Linked DNA regions of Shimia isoporae. Each later gene encodes a partner of the first gene's protein in a complex. Links are inferred from orthologs where the notes say so. Each region holds a gene or a part of one and is shown in the gene's direction. Other genes may lie near its edges.

What was found. The genes of interacting proteins can lie anywhere in the genome.
Region 2: the proteins of BXY66_RS01230 (region 1) and uvrB are in contact, whole or in part, in a crystal structure (PDB 7EGT), measured with the Thermus thermophilus proteins. The link is inferred for Shimia isoporae from one-to-one orthologs. Residues at the interface, in WP_096412145.1 of Thermus thermophilus: His654, Arg656, Phe657, Gln666, Asp668, Glu669, Lys680, Arg681, Leu682, Ser683, Lys685, Tyr686, Ala687; in WP_096411307.1 of Thermus thermophilus: Glu23, Leu25, Arg26, Asp27, Gly28, Glu29, Arg30, Phe31, Arg55, Glu326, Asp327, Phe328, Glu379, Ser382, Gln383, His398, Gly400, Arg401.

What each region holds. Positions count from the first base shown.
Region 1 is NZ_SMGR01000001.1:236,774-243,961, forward strand. Bases 3,927-6,989 are described here. They hold BXY66_RS01230 (ATP-dependent helicase), read left to right. Parts: upstream 3,927-4,273; coding sequence 4,274-6,706; downstream 6,707-6,989. Other genes in these bases: BXY66_RS01225 (alpha-hydroxy acid oxidase), read right to left, coding at 3,927-4,161; BXY66_RS01235 (glutathione S-transferase family protein), read left to right, coding at 6,876-6,989. Outside these bases: BXY66_RS01215 (pyruvate carboxylase), read right to left, coding at 1-2,274; BXY66_RS01220 (rhodanese-like domain-containing protein), read left to right, coding at 2,557-3,012; more of BXY66_RS01225, read right to left, coding at 3,028-3,926; more of BXY66_RS01235, read left to right, coding at 6,990-7,188. UniProt on the Escherichia coli protein: A helicase with DNA-dependent ATPase activity. Unwinds DNA duplexes with 3'-5' polarity. Translocates on single-stranded DNA with 3'-5' polarity. Initiates unwinding more efficiently from a nicked substrate than double-stranded DNA.
Region 2 is NZ_SMGR01000005.1:78,542-85,645, forward strand. Bases 2,533-5,511 are described here. They hold uvrB (excinuclease ABC subunit UvrB), read left to right. Parts: upstream 2,533-2,916; coding sequence 2,917-5,106; downstream 5,107-5,511. Other genes in these bases: BXY66_RS18675 (hypothetical protein), read left to right, coding at 5,401-5,511. In the rest of the region: BXY66_RS18655 (response regulator transcription factor), read right to left, coding at 1-322; BXY66_RS18660 (GAF domain-containing sensor histidine kinase), read right to left, coding at 365-1,642; BXY66_RS18665 (ETC complex I subunit), read right to left, coding at 2,079-2,390; more of BXY66_RS18675, read left to right, coding at 5,512-5,826; BXY66_RS18680 (hypothetical protein), read left to right, coding at 6,014-6,445; BXY66_RS18685 (TFIIB-type zinc ribbon-containing protein), read right to left, coding at 6,452-6,724; BXY66_RS18690 (VOC family protein), read left to right, coding at 6,854-7,104. UniProt on the Escherichia coli protein: The UvrABC repair system catalyzes the recognition and processing of DNA lesions. A damage recognition complex composed of 2 UvrA and 2 UvrB subunits scans DNA for abnormalities.

The sequences.
Region 1 (7,188 bases):
GGCCTCGGCAGCCGCCAGAATGGTCGCGCCGGCGATGCCGGATGTGTCGTGGGTGTGGAAGTGGATCGGCAAGCCGACTTCTTCCTTGAGCGCCTTGACCAGTACCCTTGCAGAGGCCGGTTTCAGCAAGCCAGCCATATCCTTGAGGCCAAGAATGTGTGCGCCTGCCGCCTCGAGCTCCTTGGCCATGGAGACATAGTAGTTGATGTCGTATTTAGCGCGGTTCGGATCGAGCAGATCGCCCGTGTAGCAGATTGTGCCTTCGCAGACCTTGCCGCTTTCGACCACCGCATCCATCGCAACACGCATGTTTTCGACCCAGTTGAGCGAGTCAAACACGCGGAAGACATCGACGCCTGTCTCGGCCGCCTGACGGACGAACTCCTGCACCACGTTGTCGGGATAGTTGGTGTAGCCCACGCCGTTGGACGCACGAAGAAGCATCTGCGTCATCAGGTTGGGCATGGCCGCACGCAGATCGCGCAGGCGCTGCCACGGGCATTCCTGAAGGAAGCGATACGCGACGTCGAAGGTCGCGCCCCCCCAACATTCAACCGAGAACAGCTGTGGAAGGTTGGAGGCGTAGGTTGGCGCTACTTTGATCATGTCGATCGAGCGCATACGGGTCGCCAAAAGAGATTGGTGCCCGTCACGCATTGTCGTGTCGGTCAGAAGCAGTTGTTTCTGTGCCTTCATCCAGTCTGCGACTGCTTGCGCGCCTTTTTCTTCAAGAAGGTTGCGCGTGCCATAGGCGGGCTCTGCTTTTTTGGCGGGTGCAACCGGTTCTTTGAGATCGGCGGCAGGTGCTGGACGGTCGGTGGTTTCCGGGTGCCCGTTCACCGAGATGTCGGCAATGTAGGTCAGGACCTTGGTGCCGCGGTCGCGACGCTTCTTGAAGTTGAAGAGATCGTCCGTCTCGTCAATGAACTTGGTGGTGTACTGGTTGTTCAGGAAGGTCGGGTGCTTGAGCAGGTTTTCGACAAACGCGATGTTGGTAGAGACGCCGCGGATGCGGAATTCGCGCAGGGCGCGATCCATGCGCGCGATGGCCTTTTCAGGTGTCGGCGCGTGCGCGGTGACTTTCACCAGAAGTGAGTCATAGTAGCGGGTGATCACACCCCCGGAGTAGGCGGTGCCCCCGTCCAGGCGGATGCCCATGCCAGTTGCCGAACGATACGCGGTGATACGGCCATAGTCCGGAATAAAGTTGTTCTGCGGATCTTCGGTGGTGATCCTTGTCTGAAGCGCGTGTCCATTCAGACGAATGTCATACTGGGAGGCCTTGCCGGTGGCTTCGGCAATGGATTTGCCTTCGGCGATCAGGATTTGCGCCTGAACAATGTCGATGCCGGTGACTTCCTCGGTAACAGTGTGTTCCACCTGTACGCGCGGGTTTACCTCGATGAAGTAGAATTTGCCGGTTTCCATATCCATCAGGAACTCGACGGTGCCGGCGCATTCGTAGTTCACATGGGCGCAGATTTTGCGACCAAGTTCGCAGATCTCTTCCCGCTGCGCTTCTGAGAGGTACGGTGCGGGCGCGCGCTCGACGACCTTTTGGTTGCGACGCTGCACGGAACAGTCGCGCTCATACAGGTGGTAGATGTTGCCCTGCTGATCACCGAGAATCTGGACCTCAACGTGGCGGGCACGGGTGATCATCTTTTCCAGATAACCCTCGCCATTGCCGAAAGCGGCTTCGGCTTCGCGGCGGCCTTCCAGCACTTTTTCTTCGACTTCATCTTCGGAGAAGATCGGACGCATGCCGCGTCCACCGCCGCCCCAAGACGCTTTGAGCATCAGGGGATAGCCGATTTCGGCGGCTTCCTTCTTGATGGCGTCCATATCGTCGCCCAGCACTTCGGTCGCTGGAATGACGGGTACGCCTGCCTCAATCGCAACTTTGCGGGCCGAGGCTTTGTCGCCGAGTGCACGCATGGTGGCGGCTTTGGGGCCGATGAACGTGATGCCGTTGGCTTCGCAGGCATCCACGAAGTCGGGGTTTTCCGACAGTAGGCCGTAACCGGGGTGAATAGCGTCGGCGCCGGATTCCTTTGCGACGCGAATGATTTCGTCGATGCTCAGATAAGCCGCTACCGGACCAAGTCCCTCGCCGATACGGTACGCTTCGTCTGCCTTGAAACGGTGCAGGCCAAGCTTGTCTTCCTCGGCAAAGACCGCAACGGTCTTTTTGCCCATTTCGTTTGCGGCGCGCATCACGCGGATGGCAATTTCACCGCGGTTGGCGATCAGGATTTTCTGAAAATCGGTCATCGGCAGGCTTCCCCTTTGTGGCTCTGTCGGTGTGTCGGGCGAATTGCTAGCGTTTCGCCGCAGCGCAGCGCAATACCCAGAGACCCTGATTTGTAAGATTTGTGTTACATTTATGTGCAACCCGCCCAGTGTTTGCGAAAACATGAATTTGCGTTGTTTGAATCGTGCGCATGGCGGGGTTTTCGCGCAGTTTTGTAACTCCGTTAAGTTGGAGGTGGGCGTTTGTTGCTTGGAAACGGGCCGCGTGACAGTATTCGGGCCGGATTTGAGGAGTGTTTTGACATGATGGATCGTCGTGGATTCTTGCTGGCGGGTTGGGCGCTGATCGTGCCGAATGCCGGTTGGGCCGAAAACACCCTAAGCGCGTCGGAGGCGCATGTACGGCTGCGGTCCGGTGAGTTGATCCTGATTGATCTGCGCACTCCGGAAGAATGGCAGGAAACCGGCGTCGCTGAGGGCGCTTGGCCGCTCGATATGCGCGAGCCGGAGTTTGGAAGCTGGCTGTTGGCGGCAATCGAACGCAACCCGGACAAGCAGGTCGCGATTATCTGTCGTTCGGGCAACAGGTCGGGCCGGATGATGTCGCTTCTTCGGGACAATGGTGTCGAGGGCGTTATGGACGTAAGCGAAGGCATGTTGGGGGGCAGGCGTGGACCGGGATGGGTGCCATCCGGATTGCCGGTCGTTTCCGCTCAAACAGCGTTTGACGCCATGCCGAAGGATTTGGTGGCAAAGTAGATCGGTCCGATCTTTCTAGTCCACGAGACTCGATTTCAGGTCATCGAAGGTTTCCGCGCCCAGTTGCCCCATATTGGCCGCCAGGTCCTGTCGCAGGATGTCCAGCAAATGAGCCGGGCCCGCGTCGCCGAGCGCGCAGAGCGCATAGTGAAAGCCGCGCCCCATGAAGACGAAACTTGCTCCCAAGGCCAACGCCCGCAGGATATCCAGACCGGTTTCAAATCCGCTGTCGACAATCAAGGGCAGGTTTGTCGCTGCACGGATGGCGGGCAGGGCTTCGATCGTGGCCGGGGATGCATCAAACTGGCGGCCAGCGTGGTTGGAGAGCCAAAGCGCGTCTACGCCAGCCGCATCAAGCCGCTGGGCATCGCCCGGACGCATCACACCTTTGACCACAAACGGACCGTCCCAATGGTCGCGCAGCCATTTGAGGTAATCCCAGTCCGGCGAGGTTCGCAACAGATAGCCGGCGTGGGCTGTTGAGCTGAGGCCGCTGACTTCTTCTGCATAGTCGTCAATCAGTTTCATGCGCGGCATGCCCGCGCGGGCAGTGGCCAAGGCCCAAGCCGGGCGCATGGCCACCTGTGCCAGAAGGCGGGGCGTCAGTCGCGGAGGTGTCGTGAGGCCGGAGCGGATCTGCCGTTCGCGGCGGGAAGCCGTGGGCACATCCACCGTAAGAACCAGTGTGGAGAACCCAGCCGCTTTTGCCCGGCCCAGCAGGTCTTTGCGAATACCCTCGTCGCGTGGAGGATAGAGCTGGAACCACGCGTTTTCACCCAGATACGGTGTCATCTCTTCGGGCGTTTTGGTGGCCACTGTCGAAATGCAGTAAGGGACGCCCTCCGCCGCGGCCGCGCGGGCCAGAGAGAACTCTGCGTTGGGCCACATCAAGCCGGACATGCCGATCGGGGCCATTCCAACAGGCAAGGGGTAGCGTTGGCCAAGCAGGTCTACTGAGGTGTCCGGTGTGATGTCGCCATGAAGGATGGAGGGGTGGAACAGGATTTCGTCGAGCTTTGCCCGGTTGCGGGCCTTGGTGCGCTCGTCGCCTGTGGCGCTGTCCAGATATTCCCAAACGAATTTGGGGATTCGGCTTTGCGCCTTGCTGCGCAGATCGCTCAGAGCGGGGTATTTTGCGTGCAAATCCATGCGCCGAGTTTCGCCGGATTGCGTGATTTGTCCAGTATTTAACGTGTTTGCCACTGTGGGCGAACATAAAGAGAACTTCCAATCGCTGATTTGGCGCTGTAGATTGCCCGCCATGAGCAGTTTTGACGACGAACTTGACGCCTTCGAAGGCGCTTCGCTGTCGGCACGCGCCATGATGGCGCGCCCGACGCCGTATCTTGACGAACTGAACCCCGCGCAGCGCGAGGCGGTCGAGAATCTCGACGGGCCTGTGTTGATGCTGGCCGGTGCCGGAACCGGCAAGACCAAGGCGCTCACGGCACGGATTGTGCATCTGCTGAATATGAACAAGGCGCGCCCGAACGAAATTCTGGCAGTGACTTTTACCAACAAGGCCGCCAAGGAGATGAAAACCCGCGTCGGCAATATGTTGGGGCATCAGATCGAGGGCATGCCTTGGCTGGGCACATTCCATGCGATCTGTGTGAAGCTGTTGCGCCGCCATGCGGAGTTGGTTGGCCTCAAGAGCAACTTTGCCATTCTGGACACAGATGATCAGCTACGATTGCTCAAGCAACTGGTGACTGCGGCAGGCATTGATGACAAGCGCTGGCCTGCGCGGCAGTTGGCATCCCTGATCGATGGCTGGAAAAACCGGGCTTTGACGCCTGAAAAGCTGCCCGCTGCGGATGCTGGCGCTTACAACCATCGCGGCGGCGAGCTTTATGCGCAGTATCAAGCGCGTTTGAAACAGTTGAATGCCTGCGACTTTGGCGACCTGCTTTTGCATATGGTCACGATTTTTCAGGATCATCCGGATGTATTGGCGCAATACCAGCGTTGGTTCCGCTACATTCTGGTCGACGAGTATCAGGATACCAACGTCGCACAGTATCTGTGGCTGCGCCTGTTGGCGCAGGGGCACAAGAATATCTGTTGTGTGGGCGACGACGACCAGTCGATCTATGGTTGGCGTGGCGCTGAAGTGGGCAACATCCTGCGGTTTGAGAAAGACTTTCCGGGCGCACATGTTGTGCGGCTTGAACAGAATTACCGCTCGACCGGCAACATTCTGGCGGCGGCTTCCAACGTCATTCGCGGCAATGAAAACCGGTTGGGCAAGGAGCTTTGGACCGAAGCTGACATGGGCGAGAAGGTACGCCTGATCGGGCATTGGGACGGCGAGGAAGAAGCGCGCTGGGTCGGGGAAGAGGTTGAAGCGATGCAGCGCGGCACGCGTGGCATGGGCCGCAAATCTCTTGACGACATGGCGATACTGGTACGGGCATCCCATCAGATGCGCGCCTTTGAAGACCGGTTCCTGACCATCGGTTTGCCATATCGTGTGATCGGCGGGCCGCGGTTTTACGAGCGCATGGAGATTCGCGATGCGATGGCCTATTTCCGCGTGGTTGTCTCTCCCGAGGATGATCTGGCGTTTGAGCGGATTGTGAACACGCCAAAGCGCGGACTTGGCAATGTGGCGCAGCAGAAAATCCAGACGTGCGCGCGCAACAATGGTGTGAGCCTTTTGGAAGGCGCGCGAATTTTGCTTGAGGAAAAAGGCATTGGCGGAAAAGGCGCCAAAGAACTTGGAGTTTTGCTGGATGACATAGACCGTTGGCGGCGCCAAAGCGTGGTCCCGACTGTCGAGGTGGCGTTGGATGACGACGCGGTGATTGACGACGGTTTGACTGTGGAAGCGACCCGTGTGCAAGACGGTCAACCGGAATTGAGCCACATCGAGCTGGCACAGGTGATCCTTGATGAATCCGGCTATACTGCGATGTGGCAGAACGACAAAACACCGGAAGCACCCGGACGGCTGGAGAACCTGAAGGAGCTGGTCAAAGCCCTGGAAACATTTGACAATCTCCAGGGGTTTCTTGAGCACGTGAGCCTTGTTCTGGACAATGCGAGCGAAGACGCCGAAGAAAAAGTCACCATCATGACCCTGCATGCGGCCAAGGGACTCGAGTTCCCTGCGGTGTTCCTTCCGGGCTGGGAGGACGGGTTGTTCCCGTCGCAAAGGTCGATGGATGAAAACGGGCTCAAGGGGCTCGAGGAAGAGCGGCGGCTGGCCTATGTGGGCATTACGCGTGCCGAAGAAATCTGTACGATCTCCTTTGCAGGGAACCGGCGGGTTTTCGGGCAATGGCAGAGCCAGATGCCAAGCCGGTTCATTGACGAATTGAGCGAGGAAAATGTCGAGGTGCTGACTCCGCCGGGGCTGTATGGCCATCAGGGTGGTGGAAGTGGCGGCTTTTCGTCTGGACTGGAAGCCAAGGCGGCTGAGGCGAATGTCTACAACTCGCCCGGTTGGAAACGGATGCAAGCACGGTCTGGGACCTATGGCATGAGCCAACCCAAGGAAAGCAAGGCGGCGGCAATCGATATGACGGCGGTCAGCAGCTTCACCATTGGGGATCGGGTGTTCCATCAAAAGTTTGGCTATGGCGCCGTGACAGAGATTGAGGGCGACAAGCTGACTGTGGACTTTGAGAAGGCGGGAGAGAAGAAGGTCGTGGCCCGCTTTGTGACCGCGCCTGACGACGTGCCGTTTTAGGCATCACGTTGTCGGCGTGAGCCCCGCCGTCCTGTGGACTCGGCCAAGGGTTTGTCCGACCCGAAAGAAGCTTGGCGACATGTTTGGTGACCCCGCGTTGCCCCAACTTTGGAGGCGTTGACTTTGGTTTGGGCTCTGGGTTGGGTGTGGGCAACCAGAGGAGGTCCGGATGATTTTTTACGACTGCGCCACAGCGCCGAGCCCGCGCCGGGCGCGTATGTTGATTGCCGAGAAGGGAATTGAAGTTGAAACGCGTCAGGTGGACTTGCGCAACGACGCCCATCGCCAACCCGAGTTTCTTGCGATCAATCCGAATGGGACTGTTCCCGTTCTGGTGACCGAAGAGGGAACGGTTCTGTCCGAGAACATTGCCATTGCGGGCTACCTTGAAGCCGCATTCCCAGAGCCGCCGATGATGGGAATGACGCCCGACGAGAAAGGTAAGATCCTGATGTGGAATGCGATTTGCGAATTCCACGCCG
Region 2 (7,104 bases), on another replicon or contig:
TCAGAACATAGCCATAGACTGCGGCAGGCGGCACGATCCGTGTCACGCCACGAATGTAGGCCTCCTCGGCATAGTTTGACCAAAACAGAATTCGTGTAGCAGGGCTGCGCGCCCAAATCGCCTTCGCCGCGTCAACGCCCGTAACATTTGGCATTTGTAGGTCGAGGATAACACTGTCGAACTCCTCGGATTCAAATGCTTCCAGCGCGACACTGCCATCCGGAGTTACCGTTACGGCCTCTACATCCGGCAGAACCGCCCGTGCGACTCTCTCAAGGAATTCTCGATGCAGTTTGTCGTCTTCCGCAATCAAAAGGCGCATATGATGTCTTTCTTATTCACGCCCCGAAAGAGCCGTTGGGTTTCAGGAAGCCGCGGCATATGGCACCGAAATTGTCACACGCGTGCCCGCATCGTCGTGCCGGTTCTCAAAATTGACCGTCGCAGAAATCAGTTCAGCCCGAGTGCGGATATTATTGATCCCGCTGGCAGACTTCACAGCGTCCTCGCTGATCCCGTTTCCGTCGTCGTCAACACATACATCAATCGACTTTTCACGTGTCGAAACAGTGACTGAAATCTTCGCACAATCTGCATGCTTCAAGGCATTGTTCACCGCCTCTTGCACGATCCGATACACCGCTGTGCGAACTGTTTCAGGAAGCTTGTCCACTTTCCCTCCGGTCCTATCCTCAACATCCCAGACAAGGCTACGGCGACTGTGTTTCATGCAGCGTTCAAGATGGGCATCCACCGCCTCAGAAAATCCGAACAACTGCAAAACGCCCGGCTTCATAGCTTCGACAATGTGGCGTACATCGGCCAGGCAGTGATCCAGATCGTCTTGCAGCAGCGCAAGTTCCTGCGTCGAGAGTTGCTTATCCGCTTCCAACCTGGACATACGCCGCTTAATCCTCGCAAGGTCCGCAAGAGTCTGGTCGTGAAGATCCATACCCAGACGTTGCCTTTCGCGCTCCATACCTTCCGTCAGTTGAAGCGCGCCCATGCGCAGCGCCTTTTCCCGCCCCTTGGCTTCGCTTTCGGCCACCGCTGCGTCTCGCGCTTCCTTGCCCCGTTCCAGCGCAAAGAGATAGGCCGAAACCAGGTCCGCTGCCCCCTGCGTCAAGCCCGCCAGATCCGCATCGTAATAATTCACCTTGTGGCTGGATATCGCCAACGATCCGATGATTTCGCCTTGCACACGCATCGGCACGATGATCCTGCTCCGCAAATTGGCATCGAAAAGCGGTTTGCTGTCCGCTCCTTCGAAATGAAAGCGGTCGTCTTCCCATGCATCATCAGTCAGGATGTAGGGCAACTCTCCCCGCAAAACAGCGCGTATAGGGCTTGTTTCGGTAGGTTTCGCTGGATTGTGCGCGTGGCTCCAAGTGGTGTGCAGGCGCGCTTCATAGCAAATCTGCGTACCTGACGGATGCAACAGTACGATATCGAGGTGGTCGTGCGGTATTAGTGTTCGCAACCCGTCGGCAAAGTTTTCCAATACCAACTCGTAGTCAGTCGGCCCCGCTATTGCCTTCGCAATGGCAAGGAAACACGCCAACGCTTCTTCGGAATTCGGCATCGCCGCCAACACCCTTTCAACCCGTGCCGGCAGTTCATCATACTCCGGCAACCCATTCAATCTGGCACCTCGCCCTAGCTTGATTTCAAACGATATTTCTCATCGGCATGCACGGCGCGACTTGGAATGACTCCACCAAAAAACCATGCACCATGTCACTTCACGGCAAGGCAAGCGCCTGCGAAAGTGTCAAAGGCGCAAGCTTTCTGCGGGTTCCCGCAAACGCCTGCTGACAATCCTATCAAGCAGCAGACAACCGTCGCAAAACGACCTGATCGTTTCTCCGCCCGCTTGGGCACCTCATGATCAACAACGGATGTCGCCAGGACGACTTGAAACGCACGTGCGGACTAAATGGCCTGAAATGGCTTCAGTTCCACCCGCGGTTTCGCCAACGGCTAAAACGGCTTGGAGAATCTGGAACATGCAATGTCCGGAAACACCGCCTCGGATACCCAAAGGAAGGTTTGAGGACGTTCAGCGATTTACAACAACGTTAGTGCGTCCAAGGTCCACGGCGGTTCGTGGCAAAGTTCTCGCCGTACCCACCCTGCCGGATATTGGCTTTGCGCTTGTGTGGTTCACTGACTTGCGCCTGAATGCCATGCTCTTCCGCGTAAGCCAAAGCCGCTTCTTTGCTGTCAAACCGCAACTGCACTTGGCTTTGCGTATCGCCAGATCCAGTCCACCCCATCAAAGGGTCGATCTCACGCGCCTCAGACGGACCATACTCAAGAATCCAGTCTTTGGTTTTCGCAACACCCGACGACATTGCGGTGCGGGCGGGTTGATAGATACGCGCAATCATCAGCTAACTCCTTGGCTGCCTCGCTTTATCACGGATTCCCCCAGTTCCGGCAAGAGCCGAGTTGCCGCAACATGCACGGTGCCGCATCGAATTTTCTTGGAAAGCTTGCAAGCAGCCTCTTGCGCCGAACCAACCACGGGGAGCGAGGGGTGTAATGTGGCCTATCGAGGCAAACATGTCGGCTGCTTGCTGGAATTTAGCTTACGATCTCCCCTCATTATTTGGCAAGTGCGACATATCAAATATTTCACGGAAGACAGGAAAAATTTCCTGAAATTACTGCAATGAGCGATATTTCCTACCAAAATGTCGCAACCAATCCCAAAGACGCCTTCCTCTATCCCGCACAGACACCATTTTGGTCTTCTTCAGTGCCTCTCCCTTTCTGCGCTTGCAAATGACTTTCTGCCGCCATGCAGCATGCCCAACACAGTCTTTTGAAATATCAATGTCATCGCGCGGCCCGAATCCCCTTGAACAAGAACAAAAAGAGATCAAACTAACGCCCAACGAAAGGAATCTGTGCATGGCCCATTCTGTTGAGGCTCCTCTCATGAGCGCCGCCCCTGCGGACCCGAAAAGCCGCCCCAAGCTCGAAGGCGGCCGTCGCATCGTCATGCATACTGAATTTGAGCCTGCAGGGGACCAACCGACAGCAATTGCGGAACTCTCGCAGGGTGTGACAGACGGTGAACGCAATCAGGTTCTGCTGGGCGCAACAGGTACCGGCAAAACGTTCACGATGGCCAAAATCATCGAGGAGACCCAGCGACCCGCCATTATTCTCGCGCCGAACAAAACGCTCGCCGCTCAGCTTTATGGCGAAATGAAGGGGTTCTTTCCGGAGAACTCGGTCGAGTATTTTGTGAGTTTCTATGACTACTATCAGCCCGAAGCCTATGTGCCGCGTTCCGACACCTACATAGAAAAAGAAAGCCAGATCAACGAACAGATCGACCGGATGCGCCATTCGGCAACCCGCGCGCTTCTGGAGCGTGACGACGTGATCATTGTTGCGTCTGTGAGCTGCATTTACGGTATCGGATCGGTTGAGACCTATTCCGCCATGACACTCGATCTGAAAGCGGGCGGCGAATACGATCAGCGGGCTGTCATTGCAGACCTTGTCGCATTGCAATACCGGCGCAACGATCAAGCCTTCCAGCGCGGCTCTTTCCGCGTCCGCGGAGACAGCCTCGAGATCTTCCCGGCCCACCTTGAAGACCGCGCCTGGAAGCTTTCGTTCTTTGGCGAAGAGTTGGAAAACATCACGGAATTCGATCCGCTGACCGGCGAAAAGACGGACACCTTTGAACAGATCCGCGTCTATGCAAACAGCCACTATGTGACGCCCAAGCCCACGCTCAATCAGGCCATTGTCGAGATCAAGAAGGAACTCCGCCAGCGCCTTGATCAGCTGGTGGACGAAGGCAAGCTGCTTGAGGCTCAACGTCTGGAACAGCGCACCAACTTCGATCTTGAGATGCTGGAGGCGCAGGGTTTCTGCAACGGGATCGAAAACTATTCTCGCTATCTGACCGGTCGGGCACCGGGAGAGCCGCCGCCCACTCTGTTTGAGTTTATCCCGGACAACGCCATCGTATTCGCGGATGAATCCCATGTGTCCGTACCGCAAATCGGCGGCATGTACCGTGGCGACTACCGACGCAAGTTCACCCTTGCAGAACACGGTTTCCGGCTTCCTTCCTGTATGGACAACCGCCCACTGAAATTCGAGGAATGGGACGCTATGCGCCCGCAGTCGGTCTTTGTCTCTGCTACCCCAAGCGCATGGGAGCTCGACCAATCCGGTGGCGTCTTTGCGGAACAGGTCATCCGCCCCACCGGCCTTCTGGACCCCGAAGTCGAAATTCGTCCTGTCGAAATGCAGGTCGACGACCTGCTCGATGAAATCCGCAAGGTGTCCGCCGACGGTTTCCGCACGCTGGTCACAACCCTCACCAAACGCATGGCCGAAGACCTCACCGAATACCTGCACGAACAGGGCATCAAGGTGCGCTACATGCACTCCGACATCGACACCCTTGAACGCATTGAAATCCTGCGCGACCTGCGCCTGGGTGCCTTTGACGTGCTCGTCGGCATCAACCTGCTGCGCGAGGGACTGGATATTCCCGAATGCGGCCTCGTCGCCATTCTGGATGCCGACAAAGAAGGCTTCCTGCGTTCGGAAACCAGCCTCGTGCAAACCATCGGCCGCGCCGCGCGCAACGCCGAAGGCCGCGTCATCATGTACGCCGACAGGATTACGGGCTCGATGGAGCGCGCACTGAACGAAACCAACCGCCGACGTGCCAAACAGATGGCCTATAACGAAGAGCACGGCATCACACCGGAAACGGTCAAAAAGAACGTCGAAGACGTGCTCGCCGGCCTGTACCAAGGCGACACGGATCAATCCCGCGTCACCGCCAAGATCGAAAAACCCCTACACGGCGGTAACCTCGAAGCGGTGCTGGATGGCCTGCGCGAAGACATGCGCAAGGCCGCCGAGAACCTCGAATTCGAAGAAGCCGCCCGCCTGCGCGACGAGGTCAAACGTCTGGAAGCGGTGGACCTGGCCGTCGCCGACGACCCCATGGCGCGACAATATGCAGTGGAAGCGGCAGCCGAGAAGGCGGTCAACTCACGCGGCCGGTCAACCGCAGGACGGGCCGGGCAGCGTGGTGGCAATGGGAAGCGGCGGGGGCGGTAGTCCACACCCCAAGGGCCAACGCCGGACCGGTCAAGAAGGGCCGGTGCTGGCTTTGCGGCCTGCGGCCTTGATTCCGGGCCTAGTCAATTATTTCTTTGGAGGTTTCTTTGGCGAAGGCGGCTTTGGTTTGGGTGCTGGCCCTACTCCGGTTTCCTTGTTCATAGATCCGGAACCTCTATTTCCCCTTGTCGGCGGTGGTGCTGGTCTCTTCGCCATTTTCTTCCTATAGCTGTATTCATGACGGACGATACACGACTTGATATAGCCAAGGAAGCACTCCGACAATCGGAATTGATGATTGAGGACACTAACCACCTAGCGACTTCGGCCGATCAAAGAGCCATGGCTTTGGCAGGGACTTTGGCCGCTGTTTCATCTCTTTTGGTAACTCTAGGTGGTACGGCGCCTGCCCCAACTTTCGCGTATATTTCAGCCGGAGGATTTGTTGCTGCCAGCTTCATGGCTGCTGCGTCTTGTTTGCCAAGAGACTTCCATATCCGCGGTCATTGGTGGAGAGATTGGGAAGGACACATCGACGATGGAGATGAATTGTTCCTCGCTCTTTCATCTCAGGCCCAAGAGAACGATCTGCGAATTGATGAAAACTATAGAGCGCTAAAGAAGGCAGGTGCATCAATGAAACGCGCATTTGTCTTTGCCTTTCTGGTGTTCGCATTTTTTGGTGGGGCTCAGGCTGGGGCCATCTTCCTCGCGCTTTAGTTTCACCGTTGCGCCCGACTTAGGGAGGAAGCGAACGCGCTCTCCCGTCGCGCCAAATGCGTGCCATTCAAAAAGCGGCGCACCTTCGGTGCGATGGGGAGGTCGGGCGCGGCATGATGCAAAGCATCATGCTTTTGTGATCTCCCCCATATCGACACACCCCGTCTCCCCATCCTACCCTCTCCCAATGCGCACCCTCCTCATCCCCTTCCTCCTCCTCACCTCCCCCGCCGCCGCGTGGGAGGCCACCCTCGCCGACATCTGCATCCTCACCCATGAGACCGACACAGCGCATGTCCATCTGACCTACGACCCCACGAAACCGCTCTACACCCTCGCGATCACCCGCAAAGATGCCACTTGGCCAGAAGATCCTTGGTTCGCCATCCGCTTCGTCGGCCCGAACGAGATCACCATCTCCACCGACAAACACGCGCTCAGCGACGATGGCCAGACCCTCAACGTCGCCGACAGCGGCTTCTCCAATGTGTTGGACGGGCTGCAATTCAACGCCATGGCCCTTGCGGGAACGCAAACAGACGGTGAGGCCATCGACCTCACCGACGCGGCTCAGGAAGTGCAGAAGTTTCGCGACTGCGCCTCTGCTCAAGTGTCTTGAGTTTGGTCAGAAATCAAAGATGTCGTCGAGAAATCCGCTCATCTTTTTCTTCTTGCGCTTTTTGCCGTCATAACGCGGATCATAGTCACGACCATGCGACTCTGGGCTGCGTTCATAGCTCTGCGGGGGCGGCGGAGGCGCATACGCCGCGGCACGCTCGATGATCTTGTCCAGTTCCCCGCGATCAAGCCAGACACCGCGGCAGGTCGGGCAATAATCAATCTCGACACCGTTGCGATCCGCAATCACCAGCGTCGCACCATCAACCGGACATTTCATCAATCTCTCCTGTGTTATCCTGCAATGCAGATAGTCACGCCCGCGAGACTTGCCCCCCCACGCGGAATAACATTTGCGTCAGTACAAAGATGCTTGACCGCTGTTAGCGCTACCGGATACCGTTTGCCCATGCCAGTTCACAGCCTAGACCACGCCAATATCCGCACCACCAACCTTGAAGCCATGATCGCCTTCTACGAAGACGTGCTCGACATGACCAACGGACCGAGGGCGGACTTCGACTTTCCGGGGGCTTGGCTCTATCTCGGCGATACTGCCGTCGTCCATCTGGTTGGTGTGGAAGGTAATCCACAAACCGAAGGCGACCTTGCTTTGGAACATGCGGCCTTCCGCGCGACGGATCTTGCCGCTTTCATGGC